4 regions of the Allobosea sp. 29B genome follow, and region 1 is predicted to be linked to each of the others. Evidence: riboswitches for the same ligand, from Rfam matches in the RefSeq annotation. Region 1 holds a riboswitch; each other region holds the start of a gene.
The links. Region 1 has a riboswitch for cobalamin ahead of GV161_RS12695 (CbtB domain-containing protein). Riboswitches for the same ligand answer to the same signal wherever they lie in the genome.
Positions count from the first base shown of each region.

Region 2: linked by a shared signal. The riboswitch ahead of GV161_RS15860 (ABC transporter substrate-binding protein) and the one ahead of GV161_RS12695 (CbtB domain-containing protein) in region 1 are both predicted to bind cobalamin.
Region 3: linked by a shared signal. The riboswitch ahead of metE (5-methyltetrahydropteroyltriglutamate--homocysteine S-methyltransferase) and the one ahead of GV161_RS12695 (CbtB domain-containing protein) in region 1 are both predicted to bind cobalamin.
Region 4: linked by a shared signal. The riboswitch ahead of GV161_RS04645 (class I SAM-dependent methyltransferase) and the one ahead of GV161_RS12695 (CbtB domain-containing protein) in region 1 are both predicted to bind cobalamin.

Region 1 is NZ_LR733817.1:2,584,183-2,591,275, reverse strand. Features, by position in the region: gene cobD (threonine-phosphate decarboxylase CobD) at 1-217, opposite strand, end outside; gene cbiB (adenosylcobinamide-phosphate synthase CbiB) at 216-1,196, shown strand; gene cobO (cob(I)yrinic acid a,c-diamide adenosyltransferase) at 1,193-1,804, opposite strand; gene cobU (bifunctional adenosylcobinamide kinase/adenosylcobinamide-phosphate guanylyltransferase) at 1,819-2,343, opposite strand; cobalamin riboswitch at 2,390-2,571, shown strand; gene GV161_RS12695 (CbtB domain-containing protein) at 2,606-2,779, shown strand; gene GV161_RS12690 (CbtA family protein) at 2,790-3,545, shown strand; gene GV161_RS12685 (DUF1636 domain-containing protein) at 3,594-4,019, shown strand; gene cobW (cobalamin biosynthesis protein CobW) at 4,016-5,065, shown strand; gene cobN (cobaltochelatase subunit CobN) at 5,070-7,093, shown strand, end outside.
Region 2 is NZ_LR733817.1:3,254,549-3,261,641, forward strand. Features, by position in the region: gene GV161_RS15840 (threonine aldolase family protein) at 1-711, opposite strand, end outside; gene GV161_RS15845 (LysR family transcriptional regulator) at 865-1,785, opposite strand; gene GV161_RS15850 (amino acid ABC transporter substrate-binding protein) at 2,013-3,029, shown strand; gene GV161_RS15855 (aconitase family protein) at 3,104-4,810, shown strand; cobalamin riboswitch at 4,850-5,060, shown strand; gene GV161_RS15860 (ABC transporter substrate-binding protein) at 5,267-6,304, shown strand; gene GV161_RS15865 (iron ABC transporter permease) at 6,301-7,093, shown strand, end outside.
Region 3 is NZ_LR733817.1:969,738-976,830, reverse strand. Features, by position in the region: gene GV161_RS31310 (hypothetical protein) at 76-201, shown strand; partial or broken gene GV161_RS04675 (HNH endonuclease) at 671-964, shown strand; gene metE (5-methyltetrahydropteroyltriglutamate--homocysteine S-methyltransferase) at 1,733-4,078, opposite strand; cobalamin riboswitch at 4,193-4,395, opposite strand; cobalamin riboswitch at 4,549-4,747, shown strand; gene GV161_RS04665 (ribonucleoside-diphosphate reductase subunit alpha) at 4,860-7,093, shown strand, end outside.
Region 4 is NZ_LR733817.1:961,180-968,272, forward strand. Features, by position in the region: gene GV161_RS04625 (ABC transporter ATP-binding protein) at 1-377, opposite strand, end outside; gene GV161_RS04630 (iron ABC transporter permease) at 374-1,354, opposite strand; gene GV161_RS04635 (ABC transporter substrate-binding protein) at 1,351-2,238, opposite strand; gene GV161_RS04640 (TonB-dependent receptor) at 2,246-4,405, opposite strand; gene GV161_RS04645 (class I SAM-dependent methyltransferase) at 4,402-5,160, opposite strand; cobalamin riboswitch at 5,381-5,583, opposite strand; partial or broken gene GV161_RS04650 (cobalamin-binding protein) at 5,670-5,786, opposite strand; gene GV161_RS04655 ((2Fe-2S) ferredoxin domain-containing protein) at 5,811-6,593, opposite strand; gene GV161_RS04660 (ribonucleotide-diphosphate reductase subunit beta) at 6,599-7,093, opposite strand, start outside.

The DNA.
Region 1 (7,093 bases):
GGTAGGCCTTGCGGGCTGCGGCGAGCAGCCTCGCCTCGTCCGCCTTGCCTGGCAGGCGGTGCCACAGGCTTAACGGCAGCTCCGGAAGCGGATAGGGGATCGGGTTGATACCGGTCGAGAGATCGATCCAGGGTTCTGGCACCTGTGGAAACAGCGCCTTAACCGTGGCGAGGTCGCCGCCATGCCAGATCGTCTCCTTCATCTCCCCGGCCGCCATGTCGCTCTCCACAAGCCTGCCGCTCCTCCTCGCCGCCCTCCTGATCGAGGCGGCGATCGGCTATCCGGCGCGCCTGTTCGCATGGATCGGCCATCCCGTCACCTGGATCGGCGCGCTGATCGGCTGGCTGGATCGCCACCTCAATCGCGAGACCATGAGTTTCGCGATGCGGCGAGTGGCCGGCGTCGTTGCGCTCGTGATCCTGCTTGGGGTGGCGCTCGTCGTCTCATTTGTCCTTGCCGCACTCTGCCGTCTTGCCGGGCCGCTCGCTCTGCTGCCGCTAGCGCTGCTGGCCTCGAGCCTGCTGGCACAGCGCAGCCTGCATGAGCATGTCGCCCGCGTCGCCGAGGGGTTGGAGCAGGGCGGGCTCATCGGGGGACGCAAGGCTGTCTCGATGATCGTCGGTCGCGATCCGGAGAGCCTCGATGAAGCCGGTGTCGCACGCGCCGCGATCGAGAGTCTCTCCGAGAATTTTTCCGATGGCATCGTCGCGCCAGCCTTCTGGCTCGGTGTGGGCGGCCTGCCGGGCGGGGTGCTCTACAAGGCGATCAACACCGCCGATTCGATGATCGGCCACAAATCGCCACGCCATCTCGCCTTCGGCTGGGCGGCGGCCCGGCTCGACGATCTCGTCAACCTGCCGGCTTCGCGGCTGACCGCGCTGCTGCTGACCGTCGCCGCGGCGCTCGACCGGCAGGCCGATGCCGGCGCCGCCTGGCGCGCCGTGCGCCGCGATGCCCGCCGCCACCGCTCGCCCAATGCCGGCTGGCCGGAGGCTGCAATGGCAGGTGCGCTCGGGCTCCGCCTGGCCGGCCCGCGCGTCTATGGCGCGGTCAGGGTCGAGGATGGCTGGATGGGCGATGGAAGGGCGGAGGCAACGGCTGCGGATATCCGGCGGGCTCTTGCCCTCTATCGCCGCGCCTGCCTGCTGCTCTGGGGGTTGGCGGGAATTGGAATTCTGTTCGCGCTAGCCCTCTAGAACTCGATCCCCTCCTGTGCCTTTACCCCGGCGGCGAAGTGGTGCTTCACCAGCGTCATTTCCGTCACGAGGTCAGCCGCTTCGATCAGCTCCGGCTTGGCATTGCGGCCGGTGACGACGACGTGGAGATCAGGGCGGCGCGCCTGCAGCACCGCCACGACCTCGGGGAGCGGCAGGTAGTCGTAGCGCAGGGCGATATTGAGCTCGTCGAGCACCAGCAGCCGGATGCCTTCGTCGGCCATCAACTCCCTGGCTTTCTCGAAGGCGCGCGTCGCGGCAGCGATGTCGCGGGCCTTGTCCTGCGTCTCCCAGGTGAAGCCCTCGCCCATCGAATGCCAGGAGACCTGGTCGCCGAAAGCCTCCAGCGCCTTGCGCTCGCCGGTCGACCAGGCGCCCTTGATGAACTGGACGACGCCGATGCGCCAGCCATGGCCGAGCGCGCGCAGGATCAGGCCGAAAGCGGCAGTCGACTTGCCCTTGCCCGGGCCGGTATTGACGATCAGCAGGCCCTTCTCCAGCGTCTTGCCAGCGACCTCGGCGTCCTGCACCGCCTTGCGCTTTTCCATCTTCGCCTTATGGCGGGCAGCGTCCTCGACCTCGTTCGTCATCTCGTCACTTCGCTCTACGACTTCACCTGCATCGGCAATCCGGCGACCATGAAGACCACGCGCCCGGCCTGCGCCGCAAGCCGCTGATGCAGGCGGCCGGCCTCGTCGCGGAAGCGGCGGGCGAGCGCATTGTCCGGCACGATGCCGAGGCCGACCTCGTTCGAGACCAGCACCACCGGCGCGCTCGCCTCGCGGCAAGCTGCCACGAGCTCACCGGTGGCGATCGCGATGTCGCGCTCGGCGAGCAGCAGATTGGTCAACCAGAGCGTCAGGCAGTCGACGAGGATCGGTTGCCCGGGCCTGGCGTTGCGAATCGCCTCGGGCAGAGCCACCGGCGCATCGACCGTCTGCCAATCGCGCGAGCGCCTGGCGCGATGCTCGGCGATGCGGGCGCGCATCTCGTCGTCATAGGCCTGGGCAGTCGCAATATAGGTCCAAGGCGCCGGCAGCGCCTCGATCAGCGCCTCGGCGTGACGGCTCTTGCCGGAGCGGGCGCCGCCAAGGACGAGGGTGAGCGGAGGAAGGGTCATATCTGGCATTCGTTTCCAAGGATACGTCGTGCATTGCACAGCACCGCGCCTGTGGCTAATGATCATCCGTGACGGTGCCTCGACGACGAGGTGAAAAGGGAACGCGGTGAAGGACCGCGGCTGCCCCCGCAACTGTAAGCGGCGCGTCCTGCGCCATCGGCCACTGGGTTTCCCGGGAAGGCGGAGCAGGACACCAAGCCGTGAGCCAGGAGACCTGCCGTCTTTCGATGTCGTCCAGCAGGCTGCCGGTGGGGTGGCCAAGGAGAACCAGATGAATACGGCTACCGTCACCAGCCAGGCCAGCGTTTCGGAACGGGCGAAAGCCGTCGCCGCCGCGCTGATCCTCGGCTTCGTGCTGATCTACACCGTCGGCTTCGCCGCCTCGTCCACTGTCCACAACGCGGCGCACGACACCCGTCACGGCCTCGCTTTTCCCTGTCATTGAGGGGAAGCACATGGTCACGCGTGTTCTCACGGTCAGCATCCTGGCCGGGCTTTTGGCTGGGCTGCTGATCTCGGCGCTCCAGCACGTCACCACCACCCCGCTGATCCTCAAGGCCGAGACTTATGAGGCGGCGTTGCGCGCGCAGGGCGCACCGATGCAAGCCGCCTTCTCTGACGGTGCCCGCATCGTTCTCGCCCATAACGACCCGAAAGCCGGCGCCGAGCACACCGGCGAGCATGAATGGAAGCCGCAGGACGGCTTGCAGCGCACCGCCTTCACCAGCCTGGTGACGATCGGCACCGCGATCGGCTTCGCCGCATTGTTGCTCGGCGGGATGATCGCCGCGAACGAACAGATCGACCAGCGCCGGGCGCTCGCCTGGGCCGTCTGCGGCTTCCTTGCCTTCGGCCTTGCTCCAGCCATGGGGCTGGCGCCGGAATTGCCGGGCTCCGCGGCGGCCGAGCTGCAGCAGCGACAGCTCTGGTGGCTGCTGACGGCCGTGGTCACCGCCGGCGCGCTCTTCGTCTTCCTGCGCGTCGAGGCTTCCTGGGCTCGGGCACTCGCCGTACTCGCCTTGCTGCTGCCGCATCTGATCGGTGCGCCGCATCCGGCCGCGCCGGAAAGCAAGGTGCCGGCCGAGATCGCCGCGCATTTCGCCGCGCTTTCGCTCGCCATCCAGGCCGCGCTCTGGCTCGTCACCGGCTTCGCCGTCGGCGTGCTCTGGCCCTGGCTCGCGCGCCGCAGCGCCGTGACCGCGGTCGCCTGACGCCTCGCGCGGCCGGCGACGGCCACGCCAATCCAAGGAGGCGTTTCGATGCTCGGAGGCGATCTCGCCCTCGCGACGGAAGCCCGGCTGGAGCTGGGCTGCACCATCCATGTTTGCACCGTCTGCCGGCGCCAGCGCGAAGACCTGCCGGAGGGCTATGACCAGCCCGGCATTGGCCTCGCGGCGGCGCTTTCCGAACGCATGGCCGGCAGCGGCATCGCCGTCATCCCGGTCGAATGCCTTTCCGTCTGCAAGCGGCCCTGCACGATCGCGCTCGCGGCCGAGGGCAAGTGGACCTATCTGATCGGCGATCTCGACGCCGGTCTTCATCTCGACGAGATCGTCAGCGGGGCGGAAAAATTCGCCGCCAGCGCCAACGGCATCGTTCCCTGGAAGGAAAGACCCGCCTCGTTCCGCAAGGGCGTGGTCGCGCGCGTGCCCCCTCTGCCGCGCCAGCAAGGATCTGATCAATGAACGCTCCGCAGAACCCCGTGCTCGGCAAGGTGCCGTGCACGATCATCACCGGCTTCCTCGGCGCCGGTAAGACCACCCTCGTCCGCCATCTGCTTGAGAATGCCGGCGGCAAGCGCCTCGCCGTTCTCGTCAACGAATTCGGCGATCTCGGCTTCGACGGCTCCTTCATCGCCGGCTGCGGGATCGAGGGCTGCACGCAGGACGACATCGTCGAACTGCCGAATGGCTGCATCTGCTGCACGGTCGCCGACGATTTCGTGCCGGCGCTGGAAAAGCTGCTGAACCGGGAAACCCCGCCGCAGCACATCCTGATCGAGACCTCGGGCCTGGCTCTGCCGAAGCCGCTGGTCAAGGCCTTTAACTGGCCGGCGATCCGTTCGCGCGTCACCGTCGACGGCGTCATCGCCGTGGTCGACGGGCCGGCGGTGGCCGAAGGCCAGTTCGCCGACGATCCCGAGGCTCTGAAGGCGCAGGCCGCACAGGACCAGGCTGTCGACCACGACAACCCGCTGGAGGAGGTGTTCGAGGATCAGATCCTCTGCGCCGACCTGATCCTGCTCAACAAGAGCGATATCCTCGATGCCGCCGGGCGCGAACGGGTCAAGGCCGAGATCGCCCAGCATCTGCCCAAGGCGATCAAGGTGGTCGAGACCGCCCATGGCAAGGTCGAGCCGGCCCTGATCATCGGGCTCGGTGCCGCCGCCGAGACCGACCTCGCCGCCCGTCCCTCGCATCATGGCGAGGGCGAGGATCATGACCATGACGACTTCGACAGCGTTGCGCTGCCATTGCCGCAGGCCGGCTCACCGGAAGAGCTCGTCGCCCGCGTCGCCAGGGCGGCCGAGGCCGAGGGCGTGCTGCGCCTCAAGGGCTTTGCCGGCATCCCCGGTAAGCCGATGCGGCTCGTCGTGCAGGGCGTCGGCCGGCGCGTCGGCCACCATTACGACCGGGCCTGGGGGGCGGATGAGGCTCGCGACGGCCGGCTCGTGGTGATCGGTCTCAAGGGCTTCGACCGCGCCGCTGTGGAAGCAGCGCTCGCCGGCTGATGCGATGCATCTTCTCTCGACCAGCGAGGTGAGGCTCGACGACGGCGAAGACGCCGTCGACCTTGCTCTGCCGCCGGGAGACCTCGTCGTCCTCTCCTTCAGCGACAGTGACCTGTCGGCGCTGGCGGCTGCCGCGCCCGATAGCGGGCTTGACCTGCGTTTGGTCCCACTCCGGCGCTTCAAGCATCCGCTCTCGATCGACCTGCTGATCGAGAAGACGCTCGCCGGCTCACGCTTCGTCCTGCTGCGCTGCCTCGGCGGGCTCGACTATCTCCGCTACGGCGTCGAGCAGATCGCCGCCGCCTGCCGGCAGAATGGCATCGCTCTGGCGGTTTTGCCGGGCGATGACCGTGAGGATGAGCGGCTCGCCGGATACGGCACGGTGCCGCCGGAGTTCGCGGCGGAGCTGCTGGGCTATTTCCATGCAGGTGGCGGTGCCGAGAACATGCGGCGGTTGCTGGCGCGCATCGATGACTATCTCGCTGCGCTGCCCTCATCCGACCCGGCTTCGCCGGGCCACCTTCTCCCCCGAGGGGAGAAGGGTCAGCTAACGAAAAGCGCGACAACCCTGGCAGCTTCCTTCTCCCCTCGGGGGAGAAGGTCCCGGCAGGGGGATGAGGGCCGGCGCGACCTTGCCCCTATCCCGCTTCCCACGCTCTTCGGTCTCGGCCCGAACGCGGCTCCCCTCCCCTGGCGCGAAGCCCTAGCGATCCTGCCGGCGAACGCCCCGCTCATTCCCATTCTCGTCTACCGCTCCGGCGTCGCCGCCGGCGATACGGCGATGGTCGAGGCGATTGCGGCGGCTCTCGCCGGGCGCGGCCTCGCGGCGCTCCCACTTGCCCTGACCAGCCTCAAGGACGCGAGCGTCACCAGCGAACTTGCCGCGCTGATCGCTACCCGCAAGCCGGCGCTGATCGTCACCACCACCGCCTTCTCCGCCCGCGACGGCGAAGGCTTCGTACTCGACGCCGCCGATTGCCCGATCCTGCAGGCCGTGCCGGTCGGCAGCGCCCGCGAAGCCTGGGAGGCCTCGCCACGCGGGCTCTCCGCCGCCGACCTCGCGATGCAGGCGGCGCTGCCGGAGTTCGACGGACGACTCGGTGCCATGCCCGTCGCCTTCAAGCAGGAGATCAACGACCCGGCGACCGGCCTGACATTGCGGCGGCTCACACCAGATGCCGACGGCATCGCCGACCTCGCCGACCTCGCGGCGAACTGGGTCGCTCTCGGCCGCAAGCCGCGTAGCGAACGGCAAGTCGCGCTGGTGATGTCGGACTATCCCGCCCGCGGCGGCCGCGCCGGCTTCGCTGTCGGACTGGATACGCCGGCGAGTGCGCTGGCGATCCGGGAGTTGCTGAATGAGGCCGGATATGAGGTCGGGCCAGCTCCGTCCGACACGGGCGGCGCGGACCTCATGCAGGCCCTCACTGAGGGCCCAGTCGACTTCGCCGTCCCGCTCGCCGCCTATCGCTCTTGGGTCGCGACCATCCCGGCCGCCGCGCGCGAAACCCTGCTCGCCAGCCACGGCTCGCCAGAAACCAACCCAGCCTGCGACGGCGCGTCCTTCCGCTTCCGGCTCGTCCGCTTCGGTAAGCTCGCCATCGCCTTGCAGCCCCCGCGCGACGCCTCGCCCGACCGCAAGGTGCGCTATCACGACCCCGATGCGCCGCCGGGCCACGCCTATCTCGCTTTCTATCTCGGCCTGCGCGAGATCCTCGGCACCGACGCGCTGATCCATCTCGGCACCCATGGCACGACCGAGTGGCTGCCCGGCAAGGCCGTGGCGCTGTCGGCCGCCTGCTGGCCGCGGCTCGCGGTCGGCGCCCTGCCGGTGATCTACCCCTATGTCGTCGACGATCCCGGCGAGGCGGCGCCGGCCAAGCGCCGGCTGTCGGCACTGACGCTCGGCCATCTGCCACCGCCTCTGGCAGCGCACGACACGGCCGGCGAAGCGGCACTGCTGCGCGATCTCGTCGAGGAGTATTCGCAGGCGCAGGTGCTCGATCCGCGCCGGGCCGAGCTGGTCGC
Region 2 (7,093 bases), 670 kb from region 1:
CTGCCGCATCGCGCCGCCCCAGCGCTGCTTGAGACGCCAGGCCTGGCGGATGAAGTCGCGCGAGCCGGCGAGAACGCCGCCGACCGGGCCGCCGAGACCCTTGCTCAGATCGATCCAGGCGCTGTCGAACGGGCCGGCATAGTCCTTCGCCGAGACGCCGGAGGCGACGACGGCGTTGAGTAGGCGCGCGCCGTCCATGTGGAGGACGAGGCCAGCTTCGCGCGCCACTGCGACGATGTCTTGGATGGTTGCTAGCGGCCAGATTGCGCCGCCGCCGAAATTCGCGGTCTGCTCGACCGAGACCAGCCGCGACTGCTGGAGGTAGCGGCTTTCCGGCCTGATCGCGCGCCGCAGCGTCTGCGCATCGAAGATGCCGTTCTCGCCCCGGATGCCGCGGACCATGACGCCGGCGAGCGCCGCAGGGCCACCCCCTTCCGAGACCATGATGTGCGCGCTCTCGTGCACGATGATCTCGTCGCCTGGGCGGCAATGGACCGCGAGCGCGATCTCGTTGCACATCGTGCCCGACGGCAGGAACACCGCCTCCTCCTTGCCGAGCATGTCGGCGACGCGGGCGCAGAGATCGAGGACATTGGGGTCCTCGTCCTTCTGCTCGTCGCCGACCTCGACCGACATCATGTAGCGTCGCATGCCGTCGGTCGGCTTCGATTTCGTATCGCTGTAGAGATCGATGAACGCCGACCGGTGCATGGTCTTCCTCTCCTGATCACGGTCCTGCCTTGTGATCATCGAGCCCGGCTCGAAGTCTTCCCGTGGCGGCTACCGGCCTTCGGATTGCTAGCGGCCGAGCCTTCGGCAGACCAATCGAAAATGGCAGGCAGTCCATACGTTATCGATATGGCTTCAGGCGTTCAGATGGGCTTCGCAGCGTGCCAGATAGTCGTCGCGCACGGATTTCAGTTCGGCCACGAAGAGCTCGATCAGCGGCGAGGAGGGGCGGTGCCGCGCCCGCAGCAGCGTCGAATGGAACGGCCCCCCGGCCGAGAAGCGGCGCATGACCAGGCCGGACGAAACATAGTCCAGCGCCGTCAACGGGTTGATGATCGCAACGCCGGCGCCGCGCAGCGCCATCGCGCAGGCCGCGGCGCTGTTCGAGGTCTCGATGACGAGCCGTCTCTGCACGCCGACAGTCTCGAAGGTGCGGTCGAGCCGTTTGCGATAGGGGTCGTGGTTGATCATGAAGATCGAGCTGACGCCATCAAGGTCGGCGGGGTCGATCGCGCGTCGGCTTGCGAGCGGGTGGTCGCCGGCCATCACGCAGACTTCGGCCGGCGCGCAGAAGGTTTCGTGCTCCACACCCAGCGACGTCATGTCGTAGGCGGCAATGCCGAGATCGAATTTCTGGTCGTTGATCAGTTCGCCGATCCGCCAGGACACATGGGTTTCGACCGTCAGGCTGACGTCGCCATGCTTCCGGACGAAGGCGGTGACGACATCGGCGATGAAGCCTTGCGAGAAGGCGGGTGCGCAGACGATGCTGATATTGCCGTTCTGGAAGTCCTTGAGGGTGGCTGCTGCCCGCCGCAGATGGTCGAGCCCCTTGAAGACCGTGTTGACCTCCTGGGAGAGCGCGAACGCGTAGGCGGTCGGCACGAGGCGCCCCCGGACCCGGTCGAAGAGCTTGGCGCGGGTCGCTGATTCCAGCTGCTTGATCGAGCGGCTGACCGCCGGCTGCGAGGTGAACAGCATCTCGGCCGCCCCGGTGACGGTGCCTGCCGCCATCACCGCCTTGAAGCACTCGATCATTCTCAGATTGAGGTCCATGCGAGAGCAGGTCCCATATCAGAATCGTATGGATGGCGGTCGGTTTTTTATTTGTGAGCCGCGAAGGCCGGATGTCAAATGCCGGTACTGGGCATCGTCATGTGGCGGTCGGGAGATACTGCTGAAGGCATGCAAGGTAAAGTTGAACGCCACGATACCGGTGAAATTCGACAGCAACGGTTCGCAGAAACACGCCGTTGGCGAGATAAGAACATCAGGGGGATTCTATGAAAGCTGCATCGGCTTTGGTGGCGCTGTGCATCACTATTGGTTTCTGGCCCGCCTCGGGGCAGGCGCAGACCCTCGAGCGGATCAAGGCCCGCGGCAAGATCATCTGCGGGGCGAGCCAGGGCGTGCCCGGCTTCTCGCTGCCCGATGCCAACGGCGTCTGGAAGGGCTTCGATACCGACATGTGCCGCGCCCTCGCAGCCGCGATCCTGAACGATCCGATGAAGGCGGAGTTCATGTCGCTCTCCGCCAAGGATCGCTTCGCGCCGCTGCAATCCGGCGAGGTCGACGTGCTGACGCGCACCACGACCTGGACGATCGCGCGCGACAGCCTGTTTGGGCTGAACTTCACCGCGGTGAACTACTATGACGGCCAGGGTTTCATGGTGCCCAAGAAGCTCGGCATCGAGAAGCCAGAGCAATTGGCCGGAGGCTCCGTCTGCGCGACGCAGGGAACCAGCAACGAGATGAACCTCGCCGACTTCTTCCGGTCGAAGGAGCTGAAATTCGAGCCGGTCGTCTTCGCGACCAATGACGAGGTCGTCGGCGCCTATGAGGCCGGTCGCTGCGATGCCATCAGCCTCGACGTCTCCTCGCTCGCCGCCATCCGCCTGAAGTTTCGCACCCCGGACGAGCATGTGATCCTGCCCCAGCTGATCTCGAAGGAGCCGTTGGGAAGCTTCGTCCGGGCCGGCGACGACCAGTGGTTCCGTATCGTCCGCTGGACGCAATTCGCTCTGCTGAACGCCGAGGAGCTCGGCGTCACCAAGGCGAATGTCGACAAGATGGTCGATTCCAAGGTGCCCGATATCCGCCGGCTGCTTGGCAGCGAGGGCAATGCCGGCGAAGGGATCGGGCTGAGCAAGGACTGGGTCGTGCGGATCATCAGGGCCGTCGGGAATTACGGCGAATCGTTCGAGCGCAATCTCGGCAGCGAGAGCCCGCTGAAGCTGGCGCGCGGCGCCAATAATCTCTGGACGAAGGGCGGGCTGCAATACGCGCCTCCCATTCGGTGATATCAACCGCGGGGAGGGCCGGAGTACGCGCCGGCCCCGACCCGGTCCCACAACCGCCTTCGTCGATCCGCGAGATGACTCCAGCTTCGAGACAGGACAATGGGATCGCGGTCGTTGCCGGGGTCGCCGCCGGACCGATCGTCGCTCTTGGCGAGCCCTTGAGCTTCTGGGGCGGCGTTGATCCCGCCACGAGCACGGTGATCGACGTGCACCATCCCGCCCATGGCGCCTCGCTTGCCGGCGCAGTGGTGTTGATGCCGACCAGCCGGGGCTCCTGTTCGGGCTCCGGCGTGCTGCTGGAGCTGGCTCTCTCCGGCAAGAGTCCCGCCGCGCTGATCTTTGCCGGCGCCGAGGACACGCTGACGCTCGGCGCAATCGTCGCTTCCGAGATGTTCGGGCGCCGCATCCCGGTCATCCGCCTCGCCGAAGAGGCTTTCGCCATCCTCTCCTCGGCGCGGCATGCGGTGATCGCGCCGGATGGCGTTTCGGCCGATGGCGGGCGGGTGCGCATCCCTCTCGCTGCGGCGGCGGATGCGGGGCTGCTGTTGTCTCCCGCTGATCGCTGCATGCTCGACGGCAAGGACGGGATCGCTGCCCAGCAGGCCATGCGCATCCTCGTCGCCATGGCGAGCCAGCAAGGAGCGACTGGGCTCCTCGATGTGACGCGCGCCCATGTCGATGGCTGCATCTATGCGGGCCCGGCCAATCTGGTCTTCGCCGAGAAGATGGAGGAACTGGGCGCGCGCGTCCGCATCCCGACGACGATGAACGCGATCTCGGTCGACCATGCGAACTGGCGCCGCCAGGGCGTCGCGCCCGAATTCGGCGAGCCGGCGTCGCGCCTTGCCGAGACTTATGTCCGCATGGGCTGCCAGGCGAGCTTCACCTGCGCGCCTTATGCACTGCCTGAGCCGCCGGGCTTCGGCGAGCCGATCGGCTGGTCCGAATCGAATGCGGTGATCTTCGCCAACTCCGTGCTCGGCGCCCGCACCGCCAAGCACCCGGACTTCCTCGATTTCTGCATCGCCGTCACCGGCCGCGCCCCGCTCGCTGGCGCTTTTCTCGACGAGGGACGCCGGGCGCGCCGGACGGTCCGGGTCGAATTGCCGGAGGATGCGGACAGCGCAGCCTGGCCCCTGATCGGCTACCTTGCTGGCCTGGCCTCGCCCGACCTGATCCCGTTGATCAAGGGCCTGGCGAAGACGCAACCGACACGGGACGATCTAAAGGCGCTCTGCGCCGCCTTCGGCACGACCTCGGCGGCGGCAATGCTCCATATCGAGGGGATCACGCCGGAAGCGGACAGCCTCGGCGGCGCCCCCGAGGACGAAGTCGTCATCACGCGCGAGCATCTTGCCGCGGGCTGGCGCAAGCTGAACGAGGGGCCCGCGGACGTCGATCTCGTCGCCATTGGCAGCCCGCATGCCTCGCTGGACGAATGCCGGGCCGTCGCGGAGCGCCTCGATGGCCGCTCTGTCGCGGCTGCGCTCGCCGTCATCATCACGGCCGGGCGGGAGGTCGTCGCCGCGGCTGAAGTCGATGGCACGATGGCCAGGCTTGCGCAGAGCGGCGTCGCGGTCATTCCCGATCTCTGCTGGTGCTCGATCACCCGCCCGGTCTTCCCGGAGCAGGCGAAGGTGGTGCTGACCAACTCCGGCAAATACGCCCATTACGGGCCGGGGCTCTCCGGCTGCGCCGTCAGGCTGGGGACGCTCGACGACTGCATCGAGGCTGCGCTGACGGGTATCGCTCCCGCGCGGCTGCCCGCCTGGCTCGCCTGAGCCATCGGTTGGCAGGCTTGACCCTGCGGCACGGCCTTATAGGGTGACCGCGATCGAGGTTCTCCGGGTTGCTCCCGGAGCTAAGAGGGAATTCGGTGAGGCGTATTCCGCCAAAGCCGAGGCTGCCCCCGCAACTGTAAGCGGCGAGCTCTCCGTCCATCGTCCACTGGCGCTGATCGCGCCGGGAAGGCCGGGCGGAACCGGCATCGACCCGCGAGCCAGGAGACCTGCCCCGGTCGTCGAAGACGTCTTTCGGACGGGGTGTTCCGGAGCTGTGTGTCGATGGCGGCGATGCCCTCCATCCATCCACGCCCCCGCGCAGTTCCCCGCCTGCCATCTCGGGGAGCGATGAGACCCATGTTCACGAACACCGTCCGCGCCGTCGCGCAGAGCTTGACGGCTGCGCGCCGACCCTTCTATCAGAAATGCAACATTGTTACATTAAAGGCTTGTCCCGTGCCGGCTACCCGCCATCTCGCCCGCCTGCTGCAAGGACCGGTTGCAGCGCTCCTCGGCACTCTGTTCGCGGGTGCCGCCTTGGCGGCGCCGACGCAATATCCGCTGACCCTCGAGAATTGCCGGGAGAGCGTGACTTTCAATGCACCGCCCAAGCGCGTCGTCGCGATCGGCCAGACCCAGACCGAGATCCTCTATGCGCTTGGCCTCGGCGACCGTGTCGTCGGCACCGCGGTCTGGTTCTCGCCGGTCGCCAAGCCCTATGAGGCGGTGAATGCCAAGGTGAAGCGTCTCGCCGACAACGATCCGAGCTTCGAGGCGGTGCTCGCCCAGGAGCCCGATCTCGTCACCGCGATGTTTGAATGGCATGTCGGGCCCAACGGCATCGTCGGCAAGCGCGATCAGTTCGCCAAGGTCAAGGTCCCGACCTATGTCTCGCCGACCGATTGCGTCGGCAAGGACAATTCCGGCGCCGGCGACGGCGTACGCACCCAGATGTTCACGATGGAGCTGGTCTATCGCAACATCCGCGAGTTCGGGCAGATTTTCGACGTCTCCGACCAGGCCGATGCGCTCATTGCCGAGCTCAAGGCTCGTGAAGACAAGGCGGTCCAGGCCGTGGCGAACGTCAAGGCCAAGGACGTGCCGGTCGTAGTCTGGTTCTCCAGCCGGGATATCAAGGGCGACGGCTTCATGGCCGGCAAGAACGGCGTGCCCGCCTACATCCTGTCGAAGCTCGGCGCCCGCAACATCATCGCCACCAATGAGGAATGGCCGCTGGTCGGCTGGGAGAGCATCGCCGGCGCCAACCCTGCTGTGATCGTCACGGTGAAGATGGATCGCCGCCGCTTCCCGGCCGATGACATCGAGAAGAAGCTCGATTTCCTCAAGACCGATCCCGTCGCCAGCAAGCTCGATGCGGTGAAGAACCAGCGCGTCGTCATCCTCGACGTCGGCGCGACCCGCGCCGGGCTCGACACGGTCGACGGCATCGAGACGCTCGCCAAGGCGATCGCCGGCTTCGGCCTCGCTCCTTGAGCCACGCTGCCCACGGCCCGAACTGGCCGGCGCGGATCGCCATCGCGTTGGCCTCACTCGTCGCGCTCACCGTCTCGGTGGCGCTGGCGGTGACGATCGGCGAGATGCGCATTCCGTTCGACACAGCGCTGCGGGCGCTCGGCAACGGGCTGTTCAGCCTCGACTTTCCGGTCAGTGCGATCCAGCAGGGCGTGATCTTCGATTACCGGCTGAGCCGGGCGCTGATGGCTGGCCTGTGCGGCGGCGCGCTGGCGCTCTCGGGCGCGATCCTGCAGGCGCTGCTACGCAACCCGCTGGCGGAGCCCTATGTCCTCGGCATTTCCGCCGGCGCCTCGACCGGCGCCGTCGCGGTGCTGATCCTCGGCGTCGGCATTGGCGGCACGGCGCTGAGCGTCTCGGCCGGGGCCTTCATCGGTTCCTGCGCCGCGCTCGCCGTGGTCGCGCTGCTGGCGACGGGGGCGGGCGGGGCGAGCGATCGCGTCATCCTTGCCGGCGTCGCGACCTCGCAGCTCTTCAATGCCGCGACTGCGACGATCGTCACGACAATGGCCAGCGCCGAGCAGGCGCGCGGTGTGATGTTCTGGCTCTTGGGGAATTTCGGCGGCGTGCGCTGGCCGGATCTCTGGATCGCCGCGCCGGTCGCCTTCATCGGCTTCGGCATCTGCATGCTGCACGCCAAGGTGCTCGATGCCTTCGCCTTCGGCGTCGATGCCGCCGCCTCGCTCGGCGTCGCCGTCACAAGGGTGAAGGTCGTGCTCTTCGCCACCACCGCTGTGATGACCGCGGTGA
Region 3 (7,093 bases), 1.6 Mb from region 1:
CAGAAACCCGATTCCAGATGCATCGTTAATGCGAGGGCCTTGCCTATTCCCCAGAGCAGAATGTCGGAGCCCGCAATGACCAACGTCATGTCGCACTGGACCTTGTACAGGGTTTGGCTCTTGAGCCGATATCCGGTCTGGCTGGCCTATTGCGGGCTGATTGCAGCCATGGCGCTGGCTTTTGCCGTCGTATCGCATTGAACCGCGTTGACCGCCAAAGCGTAGCGGCCGAAATCGCGGCCTCCGCCTATGCTCCCGCACCCGTTGGCTCGGCGCTGACTTATGGCCTGATCAGCGTCTGCCTTTTCGGAGTGGCCGTGTGGGGCGTCGGGAAGTTCTATAGCATCGAACTTTTTCCGCATGCAGCGCCGCTTGCCGTCAGCGCCTTGCTGCCATTCGCATTCGGTCTGTGGCTGAGACGTAGGCGGAAACGCCGCCACCTGCGCGCTCGTTCGGTGGAGCGAGGGGAGCCGGCAGCGCCGATGTGAGGCTGTCATAGATACAAACATCGCCTTTCTCCCGCGCCAGGTACAGTTTCCCGGAGGTCGATCCATCTGCGTCGTACCAGACCGCCCGGACCTTCAAGAGGCTTGACCGGCCCGCTTCTGCCAGCCTTCGTGCTGCCGCAGCTATGCCGCCACTGCCATGCTGCGCATGCTGGGAACTAGGCGGCGGCGGCCGGACCGAGGTCGCCGCGGCTCACATTCGTTCCGTCGAAGCGAATGGGCCCGACATCGTCAACAACGGCATCGCCTTGTTGGGCACCGCTCACTGGATGTTCGATCGCGGTTCGATCGGCCTGTCCGACGACCTCGACATCTTGATCTCCCGGCAGGCCAATGATGCGGATGGGCTATGCAGCTTCATTAACAAGACGGGTCGAGCACTACCGCCACTGCGGGCCCACGACCGCCCGCATCCGCATTTCCTGCGGTGGCATCGGGACAATTACTTCAAACAGTGACCGTTAGCGGAAGCGAGCCAAGAGGCCCTATGCGGCTCCGGATCGTACTTGTAACCGCGAGGTAACCACGGGCTTTCGAGGCCTTTCGGCAAGGCTCTCAAAATGCTCAAGCTCAAAAAGCAAAAAGCGCCGGAAGATACGACGCTTACGTGCCTCCCAAGTCTTGTGATTGCTTGGATTGGGCGAATGGATTCGAACCATTGATCCCAAAATTGGCAAGAGATCGTTCATCGTACCTGGTTAGTACTGCTGTTTTCATCCAATTCACTTCGGTGATGCTCTGTTGCGTGCGGTGAAATTGCACCTGACGTAACCTGCGAGACCATGGTTGCATATTGTGAATGGATCGACACTGACGAACCTGCAACCCGCGTGTAATCCGGCACTCGATCGGGATCGCTATTTCCGAAATTGTTGTGCTTAGGTCTGCGTGCTTTTCTTTAGTTGGAAGTTAAAGCGCTCACGATGAGAAATATTGTTGAATTTCAGTGTACAAAGAAGTTTATTCTCTATGAGAAATCGTCGGATATATTTGGCCTATCTTATTTCAAGATACAGCGTGCTACCGCTCATGGCGGTCTTCCTGCCTATTTTCTTCTGAGCAGTCGAAAATATGTGAAACTGCGGGAGATTGTGGAGGTCATCGAGAAAAGTAGGGCGCTGGTAAACCGCAAGTAATCCAGCGGCGTGTGCTGCGCATCCGTAGTTGGCGGCGGCCTGTTGCCATCTCAGAAAATGCGGCAGCCCAGAAAGGCTGCCGCAATCTTTTCAGTATCGCGCCAAGCGAAGTGCCCGGGCTGCTTCGACCATGTTGATCAGCGCCGGCCTGACCTCTTCCCATTTACGGGTCTTCAGACCGCAGTCCGGATTGATCCAGAGCTGATCGTCGCTGAGGCGCTGGCGCGCAAGGTGAAGCAGCTCCTTCATCTCGGCGACCTCGGGTACGCGCGGCGAGTGGATGTCGTAGACGCCGGGGCCGATCTCGTTCGGGTACTGGTAGCTGCGGAAGGCCTCCAGCAGCTCCATCTTCGAGCGTGACGTCTCGATCGAGATGACGTCGGCGTCCATCGCCGCGATCGCGTCGATGATCTGGTTGAACTCCGAATAGCACATATGGGTGTGGACCTGCGTCTCGTCGGCGACACCGGAGGCGCAAATGCGGAAGCTCTCCACGGCCCAGTCGAGATAGTGCTTCCAGTCGCCATGGCGCAGCGGCAGGCCCTCGCGCAGCGCCGCCTCGTCGATCTGGATCATCGCCGCACCGGCCTTCTCCAGGTCGAGCACCTCGTCGCGGATCGCCAGCGCGATCTGCTTCGACGCGTCTCGCCGCGGGATGTCGTCGCGGACGAAGGACCAGTTCAGGATGGTGACGGGGCCGGTCAGCATCGCCTTCATCGGCTTCTTGGTCAGCGACTGCGCATAGCGCCACCATTCGACCGTCATCGGCTTCGGCCGCGAGACGTCGCCATAGAGGATCGGCGGGCGCACGCAGCGCGAGCCATAGCTCTGCACCCAGCCATGGCGGGTGAAGGCGAAGCCGGCGAGCTGCTCGCCGAAATACTGCACCATGTCGTTGCGCTCGAACTCGCCATGGACGAGCACATCGAGGCCGATCTCCTCCTGCCAGCGCACAGTCCGTGCCATCTCCTCGCGCAGGAACTGCTCGTATTCGGCATGGCCGAGCTGGCCCTTGTCATGGGCGGTGCGAGCCTTGCGGACCTCGGGCGTCTGCGGGAAGGAGCCGATCGTCGTGGTCGGGAAGGGCGGCAGATTGAAGCGGGCGCGCTGCAGCTTCGCGCGCTTGGCAAACGGGCTTTCCCGGCGCCCGAAGGCCTCGTTGATGGCTGCCATACGCTCGGCGACAGACTTGTCATTGACCTTCGGCGAGGCCTTGCGGGCCGCGGCCGCCGCAGACGACGAGGCGAGCTTATCCTTGACGCTGTCGCGCCCAAGACCGAGCGCCTGACCAAGCGTCGCGAGCTCCTCCATTTTCTGCACGGAGAATGCGAGCCAACTCTTCACGTCCGGGTCGAGATTGGTCTCGAGCTCGAGGTCGATCGGGCTGTGCAGCAGCGAGCAGGACGGCGCGACCTGGACATGGTCGGTGCCGCGCCTCGCGATCACCGGCTCGATCCGTGCCAGCACCTTCTCAAGGTCCGTGCGCCAGATATTGCGGCCGTCGACCACGCCGAGCGAGAGTACAAGACCGCGCGGAGCCTTGGCGAGAACCGGTTCCAGTTGCTCGGGAGCGCGGACGAGATCGAGATGCAGGCCCGCGATCGGCAGGGAGACGGCGGTGTCGAGATTGTCACCGAGCGCGCCGAAATAGGTTGTCAGCATCACCTTGAGCTTCGGCAGGGCGTGGGCGATCGTCGCATAGGTGCGCCGCAGCGCTTCGCGGGCGTTCTCATCGAGATCGAGCACCAGGCAGGGCTCGTCGATCTGCACCCAGTTGGCGCCATTGGCCGAGAGCCGGCGCAGGACGTCGACATAGACCGGCAGCAGTTCGCCGAGCAGCGAGAGTGGATCGAAGGCCGGATCCTTGGCCTTGCCGAGCTTGAGGAAGGTGACCGGGCCGAGCAGTACCGGCCGGGTCTCATAGCCGAGTGCCTTGGCCTCGCGATATTCCTCGACTGGCTTCAGCGAGGCGAGCTCGAAGCGCTGCCCGGCCGCGAACTCCGGCACCATGTAGTGATAATTGGTGTCGAACCACTTGGTCATCTCCTGAGCGGGAGCGCCGTGGGAGCGACCATGCCTGTGATGGGCGTGGCCGCAGGAAGCTTCCTCGTCGCCGCCCTGCGAGCCACGCGCCATGGCGAAGTAGGTTGCCAGCGATACGGCGCCACCCTTCCAGCCATAGATTGCAGGGATCGCCCCGACCATGACGCTGGTGTCAAGCACCTGGTCATAGAAGGAGAAGTCGTTCGACGGGATCACCGTGATCCCTTGCGCCTTCTGACGCGCCCAGTTGGCGGCACGTAAGGCCCGGGCAGCTTCGAGGAGCGACTTCTCGTCGGACTTTCCGGCCCAGAAGCTTTCGAGCGCGGTCTTGAGTTCACGGCGCGGGCCGATCCGCGGCGTGCCGAGAGTGGCAACGGAGACTGATTGAGACATAGGCTTAACCCCAACAAGTTGGGGGCAAAGGCCAGAGCGGACGCGGGACGATGACCGGCCGGAGATGGAATCCGGGCGGTGCCGCCAAGCGCACCACCGGGACACCCCGCCCGAGGACGTTCATGGTGTCGCGGCAGGTCTCCTGGCTCACGGGTCGTCGCTTGTGCCCGTCTTCCCAAGGCCGGAAGCCTCAGTGACATGGGTGGGCAGCAAGCTCGCCGCTTACAGTTGCGGGGGCAGCGCCGGCATCACACCGGCTTCCCTCTTAGCTCCGATGCAGCAAGCCACACCAGAGAACCTCGACGCCTGATGATGGCCCGTCCTTCACCGGCCGTCAATAGACGATATAAAGACATCTTTATGTCTCCATATTTAGAAGCTATCAGGGAGCGGGCGCCGAGCTGTCCCCGCTTTCCACATCTCGACTTGGAAGCATGCACGACCAGTTGACAGAGCATGGGCCAGTGACACTAAATCTAGTGGTCGATGGTCTCTCGATTCGCAAGATCGAGAGCTAAGAGGGAAGCCGGTGAGAGACCGGCGCTGCCCCCGCAACTGTCAGCGGTGAGTTCGCGTCCATGTAAGTCACTGAGGCCGCAAGGCCTTGGGAAGACGGACACGAGCGGCGATCCGTGAGCCAGGAGACCTGCCGCGACCCTAGTTTACGTCCACGGGCGGGGTGTCCCGGTGGTGCGCTTGGCAGGTCGCGGCTTTGGGTTGCCGCGCGCCTTCTCGACGCAACCGCTCGGCCTTTGCTCCCAACATCTTGGGGTTGATGCCGATGTCTCTTTCTCTTGAAATCGAGCGACCTGCTGCCGTTCCAAACGCGAGCCGGGCGTCCGTGTCGCCTTCGGCGACTTCGTCCGAGCCGGGCTACCAGCTCATTAGACGCAACGGCGCGGTGACGCCGTTCGATCCCTCCAAGATCGCGGTCGCGCTCACCAAGGCCTTCCTTGCCGTCGAGGGTTCCAGCGCCGCCGCCTCGCGCCGCATCCATGATGTCGTCGCCGAATTGACCGAGCAGGTCGTTGCCGGACTGACTCGCCGCGCCGCCACCGGCCGTACCTTCCATATCGAGGACGTGCAGGACCAGGTCGAACTCGCGCTGATGCGCGGCGAACACCACAAGGTCGCCCGCGCCTATGTGCTCTACCGGGCCGAGCGGGCGCGTGAGCGCGCTAAGGCGGTCGATGCAAAGCCCGCCGCCGCCGCGGCTCCCTCCCTGCAGATGAAGCTCGCCGACGGGACGCTCGTTCCACTCGATGCCGCCCGCCTCGACAAAGTCGTACGCGAGGCTTGCGCCGATCTCGACGGCGTTTCTCCCGAGCCGGTGCTCGCCGAGGTGCGCCGCAATCTCTATGACGGCATCTCGCTCGACGAGCTGGCGCTGGCGCCGATCCTCGCCGCCCGCACGCTGATCGAGAGCGAGCCGAACTACGCCAAGGTCTCGGCGAGGCTGCTGCTCGACAAGCTGCGTCGCGAGGCGCTGAGCTTCGTCCATGGCCATGCCGAACAGGCGACGCAGGCCGAGATGGCCGGCCGCTATGGCGAGTATTTCGAGGCCTATCTCAAGACCGGCATCGAGAACGAGCTGATCGACCCCGAGCTCGGCCGCTTCGACATCGCCCGCATCGCCGCCGCGCTGAAGCCGGAGCGCGACCTGCAGTTCGACTATCTCGGCTTCCAGACGCTCTACGACCGCTATTTCCTGCATGTCCGCGGCAACCGCTTCGAGCTGCCGCAGGCCTTCTTCATGCGCGTCGCCATGGGCCTCAGCCTGCGCGAGATCGACCGCGAGGCACGGGCGATCGAGTTCTACGGTCTGCTCTCCTCCTTCGACTTCATGGCCTCGACCCCGACCCTGTTCAATTCGGGCACGCTGCGGCCGCAACTCTCCTCCTGCTTCCTGACCACGGTCGCCGACGATCTCGACGGCATCTTCAAGGCGGTGAAGGACAATGCGCTGCTCGCCAAATATTCCGGCGGTCTCGGCAATGACTGGACGCCGGTGCGCGGCCTCGGCGCCCATATCAAGGGCACGAATGGCGAGAGCCAGGGCGTCGTGCCGTTCCTGAAGGTCGCCAACGACACCGCCATCGCGGTCAACCAGGGCGGCAAGCGCAAGGGCGCGGTCTGCGCCTATCTCGAGACCTGGCATGTCGACATCGAGGAGTTCCTCGACCTCCGCAAGAACACCGGGGACGACCGCCGCCGTACCCACGACATGAACACGGCGAACTGGATTCCCGACCTGTTCATGCAACGCGTCGAGGCTGGCGCCGACTGGACGCTGTTCTCGCCGGACGAGGTTCCCGACCTGCATGACCTCTATGGCAAGCCGTTCAAGGCCGCCTACGAGGCCTATGAGGCGAAGGCCGCCGCCGGCCAGATCAAGGTCTTCAAGCGGGTGAAGGCGGTCGATCTCTGGCGGCGCATGCTGACCATGCTGTTCGAGACCGGCCATCCCTGGATCACCTTCAAGGACGCCTGCAATCTGCGCTCGCCGCAGCAGCATGCCGGCGTGGTGCACTCCTCGAACCTCTGCACCGAGATCACGCTCAACACCTCGGCCGACGAGGTCGCGGTCTGCAATCTCGGCTCGGTCAACCTGGCGGCGCATGTCAGCGGGGAGGGGCTCGACCAGGCGCGGCTTAAGCGCACGGTGACGACTGCGATGCGGATGCTCGACAATGTCGTCGACATCAATTTCTACACGATCCCCGAGGCGCGCCGCTCGAACCTGCGCCACCGCCCGGTCGGCCTCGGCCTCATGGGCTTCCAGGACGCGCTGCAGACGCTGCGCCTGCCGGCTGCGTCCGAGGACGCGGTCGCCTTCGCCGATACCTCGATGGAGGCGATCAGCTTCCACGCGATCTCGGCCTCGGTCGACCTCGCCGCCGAGCGCGGCCGCTATCCGAGCTTCGAGGGCTCGCTCTGGTCGAAGGGCATCCTGCCGATCGACTCGCTCGACATTCTCTCGGATGCCCGCGACGGCGATGTCGAGCTTGATCGTTC
Region 4 (7,093 bases), 1.6 Mb from region 1:
CGGTTCGCGAGATCGTTCAAGCCATGCTCGGTGATGAGATCAGCAATCGGACGTGAGGCGGCAGCGCGGCTCGCTCCCAGCGCGATGATCTCCTCGACCGAATAATTCCAGGCGGGCTCGAGCTGCTGCGGGAGATAGCCGGCCGTCGCTCCGCGTTCGGCTGCCGGCCACTCTGCCAGGTCGCGGCCCTGCCAGAGCACCTGCCCGGCATCCGGCCGGCGATAGCCCGCGAGGACGCGCAGCAGCGTCGACTTGCCAGCGCCGTTGGGCCCGACGAGGCCTGTCAGGGTGCCCAGGCTGAAGCTCAGCGAAACACCGTCGAGCAGCCGCTTGCCACCGGCCTCGGCGCAGATCGAACGGCATTCGATCCCGGTCATGCCCTGAGCCTCCGCGCCAGCAGCAGCAGGAAGAATGGCCCGCCGAACAGCGCCGTGATCAGCCCGAGCGGGACTTCGGCCGGCGGCAGCACGGCGCGCGCGATCGCGTCGCAAGCGCAGACGAGCGCGGCTCCAATCAACGCGCTCGCCGGCAGCATGGCGGCATGGCGCGGCCCCGACCACCAGCGCGCCAGATGCGGCGCGATCAAACCGACGAAAGCGACGAGGCCGCCATAAGCCACGGCCGCGGCGACGATGCCGGCGCCGACCAGGACCGCGATCCGGACGAAGCGGGCGGGATCGAGCCCGAAGGCGAAGGCCTGCTCTTCGCCGAGGCCAAGCAGGTCGAGCCCACGCGCCAGCCTCAGTGACAAGGCGAGTGCGACAATGACCAAGCCGGTGAGCAACAGCAGCCCGGACTGATCCGGCGTCTGGATGCCGCCCAGAGTCCAGCTCAGCACGACCTGGAGATTCACGGTGTCATCGGAGAGGGCCAGCATCAGGAAAGACCGTAGCCCCCCCAGCATCGCGGCGATCGCGACGCCGGCAAGCAACAGCCCCGCAGTGTCCGGCCGTCCATGCAGACCGGCGATGGCGAGGACCAGCCAGGTCGCGCCCCAGGCGCCGAGGAAGGACAATCCGGCAAGGGCCGGCCCGGCCGGCAGGCCGAGCGGCACGAGGAGCGCGATGGTCGCGCCGATAGCAGCGCCTCCGGCGGAGCCGAGCAGATAAGGCTCGGCCAGCGGGTTGCGGAACACGCCCTGGAAGATCGCACCGCCCAGCCCCAGCAGCGCGCCAACCAGCGCCGCCGCCAAGACGCGCGGCAGCCGCCAGACCACCAGGAGCTGGCTTTGCAGCGACGTATCGCCCGACAAGGCGGCGGCCAGCCGAGCAGGACTCGCCCAGTCATGGCCCGCCATGGCGCCGAAGGCGAGCGCCAGCAGGACGGCAAGCATGAGAAGAGGGAGGCGCTTCATGGCTGGGCCGCCCGCCGCAGCAGCGCTGCCAGCTTCTCGATGCCGTCGACCGTGCGCGGCCCGGGGATCAGGAATTCGGCGCGCGCGACCAGATGGGCGCTGCCGCTGCGGACGGCGCGCAGCAGACGCCAACCGGGCTGAGCGACCAATGCGTCGAGCTCGTCCCTGCGGCCGGCGAAGAGTAGGATGTCGGGATCGGCAGCGATCACCGCCTCGGGCGAGACCTGCGCGACGATGGTCCGCTCCAGGGCATGGCGCCCGCCGGCCTTGACCATGGCATCGCCGGTATAGCTGTCGGCGCGCGCCACCAGCACCAGCCCATTGCCAAGACGCCCGGTGATCATCACTACGCTGGGTCGCTTCATAGGGGCGGCGGCTTCGACGATCGCGAGGCGCTGCTCAAGTGCCTTGGCGACGGCATCGCCCTGATCTGGCTCTCCCGTCGCCCGGCCGACCAGGCGCAAATTGGCCATCACCTCCGCGACGCTGCGGCTGAGCAGCACGATCACGGGAATGCCAAGCCGGCGCATCGGCTCGATCAGCAGGTGCATCGCCTGGCGCGAGGGCGTGACGATCAGCAGCTCCGGCCGTTGCGCGACGATGGCATCGACCGAGAAGCCGAGCCGTCCGCCGACCTGAGGCCGGTCGAGGACCTCCGGCGGATAGCGCGTATAGGCCTCGATGCCGACGACCCGGTCAGACAGGCCGAGCGCCGCGACGAGCTCGGTGTTCGAGGCGAAGATCGGCACGATCCGCTGCGGCGCGCGAGTGATCTCCACCACCCGCCCGAGCGCGTCGGTCAGCCGAACGGGTTCGGCGGCCCCCGCAGAGCAGATCGCGGGAATCAGTGCCAGGATCAGGCCGAGCCGGCGCAGGCGCGTCATCAGACGATCAGAACCTGGCCTGCAGGCCGGCCTGGACCTCAAGCCCCGGCATCGATGTTCCGTAGCCGCCATTGGCGAAGCGGGAGTCGAGCTTGTAGGGCCTCTTGTCGAGGCCGATGAAGATCGGGTGCTCGTTCTTGTTGAAGAGGTTGTTGACCAGCGCGAACAGCTTCACGCCCTTGGCTATCTCGACCTCGCCACGCACGTTCCAGACCCAGAACGGGCTCTTGCGGTGGATCCAGTCGCGGTTCGGCTCCGCGGTGGCGACGAGATTCTCCTCGGTGTTGTACCATATCGGCCCGTAGAGCGTGCCCGAGACCTGCACCGACCACGGATACTGCACGCCGCTCTGGCCGAGGCGCGTGCCGATCGCCGCCTGGTACTGGTACATGCGCTCCGGCTTGCGGCTGTTGGCGGTGACGGCGGCGCCCTTGTCCTCCATGCCGAAGTTCCAGGCGCCGTTGCCGAACACGGACCAGCGCCAGGGCGTGTCGCTATATCCCGCCAACTTCAGGATATCGGCATCGGTCTGCAGTTCGACGCCGCGCACGACGACATCGCCGGAGTTGTTCGCATAATCGGAGGTGTTGGCCACGCCCGGCCGGGCGCGCGTGATGATGCGATCGGAAATGACGTTCTGGAAGATCGCCAGATCCAGCCGCCAGCCTTCTCCGGCATAGGCGGCTCCGGCCTCGACCTGCTCGCTCGTTTCCGGCTTCAGCGACGGATTGCCGAAGATGCGCCCGCCGCCCAGCGTGTTGAAGTCCGCTGCGAGCTCCGTCGCGGTCGGCGCCCGGAACCCGGTCGCGTAGCCGACGCGGAAGGTCAGCCGGTCAGTCGCCTTGAAGGTCACGCCGGTCGAATAGGTCGTCGCCTGATAGTCGACCTCGCGCGGGCGCTGGCCGGCGAGGTTCGGCGTGTATTCGAAGCTGGTCGTGCCGAAAGTCCGGCGCACACCGGCGCGCAATGTGACGCGGTCGTCGAAGAGCTTCTGCGAATCCTCGACATAGAGTGCGTTGACGGTCTCGGACTGGTTGTTGTCCTGCGGCGAGACCGGCGTCAGCGGATTGCCGGGAACGCCAATGCGGTCACGGGTCAAGCGCAGGGTGCTGCGCTCCCAATCCCAGCCGGCGAGCAGGTCGTTGCCAGCCCAGAGCGTCATGCTCGGCTGGAAGCGCGTGCCGATGACATTCAGCTCACGCCGGTTGTAATCGGCCGCCGTGCCGGCCGCCGGCAAGCCGGTGCCGCCACGGATGACCGGCGAGGCCCAGCGGAAATTGTCGACATCCTGCACGGCATAGCCCTGCAGCATCCAGCGATACTGTCCGCCGGGGAGCTGTCCCCGATAGGTGACGTCGAAGGAGTTGTTGTAGCGATCCTCCTGGCTGATCGTGTTGGCGCCGGAGCCGCGGAAACCGACATCGTAGATGCCGTCGGTCCGCAGCGTCGTCTCGATGCGGTGGTCCGGATTAATCTGCAGGCCGAGCGCGCCGGCAACGCCGAGACGCTTCCAGCCGGTGTTCTCCATCTTCGAGCCGCCGCGGCCGGACCGGTAGTCGTCGCGGGTGCCGCCGGAGATGCCGGCGTAGTAGTCGATGCTGTCATAGAGCCCGCCGGTCTGGGCCTTGCCCTGCAGGAGCCCCCAGGAGCCGCCGGCTCCCTCGATCATCGTGCCTGGCGCGGTGCGGCCGGTCTTCAGGATGATGTTGATCACGCCGCCGATGTTCTGGCTGCCATAGACGACCGAGGACGGGCCGCGGATGATCTCGATGCGCTCGACATCGGCCGTCGACAGCTTGGACAGGTTTGCCGTGCCGGCGCGCCGGCCGTTCATCAGCACCAGCACCTGGCTGCGGAAGTCCTTGCCTTGCCCGTCGGTGGCACCGCCGCGGATGTTGATCGAGGTCTGCCCGGGCGTCCACTGGCTGAAGAAGCCCACGGCATTCTCGGCCAGCAGGTCGGTGAGCGACTGCGCATGGGTGCGCTCGATCTGCGCGGCGTCGATGACCTGGACAGTGCCGGGAATGCTGCTGCGCGGTTCGGGGCGTCCCGTCGCCGTCACGACGAGCTCATCGAGCTTGATCTCGGTCTGGGCGAGGGCAGGGGCACTCGCCGTCAGGCAGGTCACGGCAAGCAGGCAGGCCTTGCGGGAAGTCGGGCGGGTCATGACAGGTTCCAGACGAGGATGGCCGAGCGGCGATGGCAGGAGAGGCGAAAGCCGGCCGGCGTCGGCACAGCTTGCTTGTGGAGGTGTTCGAAGAGCTGAGGCCGGCGCGGATCGCCAGGCGTCCAGCCCAGACGGTCGGCCTGGAACGCCGCGAAGGCGGCAAGGTCCGGCAGCACCAGCGAGAAGGTCCAGTCCGTCGCATCGGACCGGTCGGGCAGGTCGGAGCCGAGCCGCGGCAGCACCAGATCGATGCCCGGCGTCTCGTCCTCGCCATGCCAGTCGTGCGGCAGGCAGGCGGCGAGGATCAGCCCCTTCGGAGTCGCCTGCGCCGGCACGACCCAGACGATCTGCCGGCGCGCCCAGCGGCGGCAGCACGCGAGGAAGGCGAGTGGATCGTGGAAATAACCTGGCATCGTCGCCGCGAGGACCGTGTCGGCGGGCTCGCAGATAATGCGCTCATCATCCCAGCTGAGCGGGATGATCTGGGGCCGCTCGGCTCGGAGCGCGAGACGCCCCTGCATCACCGGTGACGGCTCGATCGCGGTCCAGGCCGCGCCTTCGCCGCGTATGGCCGCGCCGAGCTGGCCGCCGCCTGCGCCGACATCGACGAGATCGGCGATCCCCGGAGCCAGCTGTCGGATCAGCGGCGCCACGCGCGACGCATAGTCGGAGGTATCGATCGCACTGGCATAGAGCGCGAGAGGATCGAGCGAACTGGCATTCGCCCGAGTGGAGAGAGGAAGAGCAGCAGGCATGCCTATGCCTATGAATGATATGTTATATCATTACAATATATCTTGTCGGCCACAAGCGTCGCCGGCTTCGCCTGGCGCCAATGGCGGCAGCGCAGTCCCAGGTGCATGGTCATCGTCGTCAGCCCCTCGCTGTGCGGAACAGGGCTGCTCGGAAGCGCGGCAGATACGGCAGCAATCGCGGCCGGACATGCTGCGATCCGCCGGACACCCCGCCCGCGCGACATCAATACGCCGTCGGGGCAGGTCTCCTGGCTCGCGGATCAGCGCCTTCGACCGTCTTCCCAGCGCTTGGCGCCAGTGACGTTAGGGTCGAAAACTCACCGCTTACAGTTGCGGGGGCAGCTCCGGATTGGGCGATCGATGCCGCACCGGATTCCCTCTTAGCTTCGGATCACTCCGAAGACCTCGACGCGCGTCAACCTATATGGCGGGATTGTGGCGTCAACCCGCTACGTCGGCATCGCCGCGCAGGCTGTGGATGGCGCTGACGATCGCATCGAGCCGTCGGCGCGGATGGTATAGCCGGAGACGCCGACGATCCGCTCCTGCTCGCCATGGAGATAGAGCGTCTCGACCGTTTCCTCGGTCAGGCAGACGATGCGTCGCGGAGGAAAGCAGCTGGTCACGGCCTCTTGTCCTGCATGACGGCTTCAGGCTTTGCGGGCTCGCAAGAACTGCTTCTTGCCGGTCGGTTCATAGGCGAGATCCGCCACCGGGCAGCCGCCGAGGATGTGCTCTGCGATGATCCGGTCGACCGCGGCCTCATCGACCCCGCCATAATTGGTGCCTTCGGGCCAGACCTGCACGACCGGCGCCAGATTGCATGGGCCGAGGCAGCTCGTCTTGGCGCTCATGCAGCCATCGCCGGAGGTCCGCAGGGACAGGCGATCCTGCTCGTTGCGGAGGTGGCCCCAGATCACCTCGGCTCCCGCGACATTGCAGGGGCCGCCCATGCAGGCCAGCACGCGCCGCTTCTGTGCCGGCACGAGCGAGCCTTCCGGAGAAACCTTGGCGGAGCCGAGAGAAAGCTCGGTCCGCTCGGCCGCAAGCGCCAAGTCGAGCAGCGAGATGAGGCTCGTTTCGTTCGGCAGCAAGGTCGCGATCTCGATGGCGGGCCAGGGCCGTTCGTCGCGCGAGCGCCAACGGGTCAAAGTGCGCGTGAGCCAGGCCTGGAAATTCGGCTCGGCCGGGATCAGCATGGGCAGGATGACCAGCCGGTCGCAGCCGGCGGCGACCAGCTTGTCGAGCGCGTGCCGCAGCGATGGCGAGCCCTGCTCGGAAAAGGCGAACAGGGCTTCATGCACGCCGGGGCGCGGCGCGAGCGCAGCGCGCAACCGTTCCATCTCCTTGAGCGGCGGCGCGGTGATCGCCGAGCGCGCGAGCAACAGCACCGTGGCCGGCGCGGGCGGCGACATATCGTCAGCTTGGCTCACCTGCCTCACTCCCAGCTCAGCGCGCCGCCATTCTGATATTCAATGACGCGGGTCTCGAAGAAGTTCTTCTCCTTCTTCAGGTCCATCGCCTCGCTCATCCAGGGGAACGGGTTCTCGGTCTCGGCGAAGACGGGAGTGAGCCCGAGCTGGCCGCAGCGGCGGTTGGCGATGAAGTGCATGTACTGCTCGCAGAGCGCCGCATTGAGGCCGAGGAAACCTCTCGGCATCGTATCCCGGCCATAGGCGGCTTCGAGCTCGGCCGCATCGCGGATCATGCCGCGGACCTCGTCCTGGAAGGCCTTGGTCCAGAGATGCGGGTTCTCGATCTTGATCTGGTTGATCACGTCGATGCCGAAGTTCAGGTGGATGCTCTCGTCGCGCAGGATGTACTGGTACTGCTCGGCGATCCCCACCATCTTGTTGCGCCGGCCGAGCGAGAGGATCTGCGCGAAACCGGTGTAGAACCACATGCCCTCGAAGATCACGTAGAAGGTGATCAG